DNA from 2 places in the Ancylobacter mangrovi genome. Region 2 is predicted to be linked to the other one. Evidence: predicted binding sites of a transcription regulator. Region 2 holds the regulator's gene; the other holds the start of a gene.
The links. Region 2 encodes PhoB, which activates phosphate uptake and scavenging genes when phosphate is short. Its sites were predicted from a motif close to TGTCATNNANCTGTCAT; they were not measured.
Positions count from the first base shown of each region.

Region 1: NVS83_RS12540 (acid phosphatase) is a predicted target of PhoB. The motif match lies at 1,048-1,064, and genes of this name have one in related genera.

Region 1 covers NZ_JANTHY010000003.1:622,987-625,185, reverse strand. The annotation lists gene NVS83_RS12545 (cytochrome-c peroxidase) at 1-955, opposite strand, end outside; gene NVS83_RS12540 (acid phosphatase) at 1,197-2,199, shown strand, end outside.
Region 2 covers NZ_JANTHY010000002.1:473,676-475,874, reverse strand. The annotation lists gene NVS83_RS08025 (SDR family oxidoreductase) at 1-741, shown strand, start outside; gene phoB (phosphate regulon transcriptional regulator PhoB) at 790-1,491, opposite strand; gene phoU (phosphate signaling complex protein PhoU) at 1,526-2,199, opposite strand, start outside.

The sequences.
Region 1 (2,199 bases), on a different contig from region 2:
AAGGCGTCTTGAACAGGCCGCAATAGTCGGCCTCGCCGGCGAAGTCGGTGCGGTAGGGCCCGCACAGGCCGAGATCGTAGTAGTTCGGGTCCTTGTTGGCGGGAATGGCCCGGTTGCGCGGCAGGCCGAGCGCGATCATGCCGTAATCGGTGAACTGCGGCGGCGTGCCGGTGGCGTCCACCTGGCTGCGATGGCAGCTCGCGCAATTGCCCTTGTTCTCGTCCTCGAACAGCTTCAACCCGCGCGCCTCTGCGTCGCTCAGCGTCGCCTTGCCGGCGAGATAGGCGTCGAACTTGCTGGTGTAGGGATAGAAGGTGGCGGGGTCCTGCTCGAATGCTTCCAGCGCCGCCACCACGGTGCGGAACAGCGCGGCGTCGTCGCCTCCCCCGGAGAGCGCGCGCACCTCGCCCGCATAGGGCGCGGCGCGCACCGAGGCCACCACGGCGGCCGGGCTCGCATTCGCCATCTCGTTCGGCGCCAGCAGGGGAAAGCGCGCCTGGTCGCGCCCGCGATCCGCCCGCCCGTCCCAGTCGAGCCCGCCGGTCGGCCCATTGTCGACGCTGGGGTCGCCCTCCTCCTCGCCGTCGAACTCGTGCTCGGTGAAGGCGGGCGTCACCTCGATATAGGTCAGCGAGGGCACGGCGCGCACGCCCGGCTGGTCGAGATGCGGGCCGCCGAGGCGGATCGGCGCCGCATCCGCCGGCGAGAAGCCCGCCGACGGCGCGTGGCAGGAGGCGCAGGCCAGGGCGTGCGAGGCCGACAGGCTCGGGTCGAAGAACATCTTGCGCCCCAGTGTGGTGAGCGCGTCCGCCCGCGCATAGGCGTCCGCCCGCGACAGCACGCCCGAGACCGCCATCGCCGGCGCCCCCGCCATCGCCACAGTGAGCGCCGCGAGCAGACCGATGCCGGCGGCACGCAGCGAGCGGGAAACGCCAGCCCTGCGGGCGATCACCATCACGCACCGCGCCCCCTTCTCCTTCCGCTCCCTCGTCACGCTGCGCTCTCCCTCGAAACCGGACGCGCCGGCGCGCGTGCCGGTGAATCGTTGGGCCAGTTCCATGACAGCGGCGTGATGGCGGCCGCCGGAGGATCACGAAACTGCAATATGACAGGCGTAGCTAAGAATAATTCCAAGCGCTCGACGGCTTGTCTCGTGGCGTGTGCCAGTCGTTCGCCCGAAAGGTGGAGAAGAAAATATGCATCCGCTTCGCACGTTGCTCCTGACTGGCGCGTCACTGGTTGCCTTTGCGGCAACCATATCTTCCGCAGCGGCAGTCGATCTCGACAAGATCGATACGGTTGTGGTGATCTACGCGGAAAATCGTAGCTTCGACAATATCTACGGCACGTTCCCGGGCGCGCGCGGCCTTCAGGAGGTCACCCCCCAGGCGGCGCGGCAGGTGGATCGCGACGGCAAGCCGCTCGCCGAGCTTCCGGCCATCTGGGAGGGGCTCACCGCCAAGGGCGTGACGCCGGTCGTGACCCAGGCCAAGACCGAGCACCTGCCCAACGCGCCCTTCGCCATCGACGGCCCCAAGGGCTTCGACACCGCCGACAGCGTCATCACCCGCGACCTGTGGCACCGCTTCTATGAGGAGCAGATGCAGATCGACGGCGGCAGGAACGACAAGTTCGCCGCCTTCGCCGATTCCGGCGGGCTGGTGATGGGCAACTACGCCCATGCGCAGCAGCAATTGTGGGACGTGGCGAAGGAGTACACGCTGGCCGACAACTTCTTCCAGGGCGCGTTCGGCGGCTCCTTCCTCAACCATTTCGAGCTGATCTGCGCCTGCATCCCACGCTATCCCGACGCCGGGAACAGCCCGGCCAAGGGGCTGGTCTCCAAGGTCGAGCCAGACGGCGTGACCCTGACGCCGGCCGCCAACGCGCCCGGCTCGGCGATGGACGGCCCGCCCAAATTCGCCAACAGCTCGAACCTGACGCCGGACTTCTACGCGGTGAACACCATGCAGCCGCCATACCAGCCGAGCGGCAACCCGCCGACGGAGCAGTCCGGCCCGGCCTATGCCGACCCCTCGGTCGCCACCACCCTGCCGCCGCAGCATGACGTCACCATCGGCGACCTGCTCAGCGCCAAGGGCGTGGACTGGGCCTGGTATGCGGGCGCCTGGCAGGCGGCGCTGGACGGCAAGAACGCCAAGCCGGTGCCGAACTTCCAGTACCACCACCAGCCGTTCA
Region 2 (2,199 bases):
GCGATCGTCACCGGCGCCAGCTCGGGCATCGGCCGGGCGACCGCGCTGCTGTTCGCGCAGGAAGGCGCGAAGGTCGTGGTCGGCGCGCGCCGCAAGGGCGAGCTCGACGCGCTCGTCGCCGAGATCGCCGGCAAGGGCGGCGAGGCCGTGGCGCTGGCGGGTGACGTCAGCTCGGAGGACTATGCCAAGGCGCTGGTCGCGCTGGCGGTCGAGCGCTTCGGCAGGCTCGACGTCGCCTTCAACAATGCCGGCACGCTCGGCGAGAAGGGGCCCAGCACCGGCGTTTCGGCGGCAGGCTGGAACGACGCGCTGGCGGTGAACCTCACCGGCTCGTTCTTCGGCGCCAAGCACCAGATCGCCGAGATGCTGAAGACCGGCGGCGGCTCGGTGATCTTCACCTCCACCTTCGTCGGCTACACCGCCGCCTTTCCGGGCCTTGCCGCCTATGCCGCCTCGAAGGCGGGGCTGATCGGCCTCACACAGACTCTCGCTGCCGAATTCGGCCCGCAGGGCATCCGGGTGAACGCCGTGCTCCCCGGCGCGGTGGAGACGGAGATGTATCGCGAGGCCAACGACACGCCGGAGGCGCAGGCCTTCCTCACCGGACTGCACGCGCTGAAGCGCGTGGGTGCGCCGGAGGAGCTGGCGCGCTCGGTGCTCTATCTCGCCTCGGACGATTCGTCCTTCGTCACCGGCACCGCCCATCTCGTCGATGGCGGGCTGTCGATCACCCGCACCTGAGGCACGAGCGGCGGGCCGTTCGCCCGCCTTCCGGTGTTCGCCCGCCCGTCAGTGCGCGCGGGCGAACATCTCGTTGAAGGAATAGCCGGAGCCGCGCACGGTGCGGATGGGGTCGGGCTGACGCGGGCGGTTGAGCGCCTTGCGCAGGCGTCCGACGTGAACGTCCACGGTGCGCTCGTCGATATAGACGTCCTGGCCCCACACCCCGTCGAGGAGCTGCTCGCGCGAATAGACCCGGCCCGGCGACTGCATCAGGAATTCGAGCAGCCGGAACTCGGTCGGCCCGAGATGCAGCTCCCGCCCGCCGCGATGCACGCGCTTGGTCTCGCGGTCGAGCTCGATGTCACCGGCCCGCAACAAGGTGGAGATATGGTCCGGCTTGGCTCGGCGGAGCAGCGCACGGACCCGCGCCACCAGCTCCGGCACCGAGAACGGCTTCACCACGTAGTCGTCGGCACCGGTGGCGAGGCCACGCACGCGCTCGGCCTCCTCGCCGCGCGCGGTGAGCATGAGCACCGGCATGCGCTCGGTCTCGGGGCGCGCCCGCAGGCGCCGGCACAGCTCGATGCCGGAAAGCCCCGGCAGCATCCAGTCGAGGATGACGAGGTCGGGGACGCTTTCCCTCAGCCTCGTCTCCGCTTCGTCGCCCCGGGCGACGCTCTCCACCGCATAGCCTTCAGACTCGAGGTTGTAACGCAGGAGCAGGGTCAGCGGCTCCTCGTCCTCGACGATCAGGATGTTGGTCGGCATTGCTTTTCTCGGTTGAGGACGGTCGCCGCCCGCCTCAGGCCGGGAACGGGACCGTCGTCAGGCTGCTGGTGTCCTGCTTGGGCCGCTCGTCGGCGAGCAGCTGGCCGGTGGAGAGGTAGTGCACCGTCTCGGCGATGTTGGTGGCGTGGTCGCCGATGCGCTCGATGTTCTTGGCGCAGAACAGCAGATGCGTGCACAGCGAGATGTTGCGCGGGTCTTCCATCATGTAGGTGAGGAGCTCGCGGAACAGCGAGGTGTACAGGATGTCGACCTCGCCATCGCGCTTCCACACCTCGAGCGCGCGCGCGTCGTCGCGGCTGGCGTAGGAATCGAGCACTGACTTGAGCTGCTCCAGCACCATGCCGGACATGTGCTCGACGCCGCGCACCAGCTTCTGCGGGTGGAATTCGCCGGTCAGCGCCAGCACCCGCTTGGCGGTGTTCTTGGCGAGGTCGCCGATGCGCTCGATGTCGTTGGCGATGCGCATCGCGGCGACGATCTCGCGCAGGTCGATGGCGAGCGGCTGGCGGCGGGCGATGGTGAGGATGGCCTTCTCCTCGATCTCGCGCTGCAGCAGGTCGATCGGCCCGTCGAGCACGATCACCTTCTGCGCCAGCTCGGTGTCGCGCTTCACCAGCGCCATGACCGAATCGGCGACCAGGCGCTCGGCCTGCCCGCCCATCTCGACCACGCGCCGCGAGAGGTCCT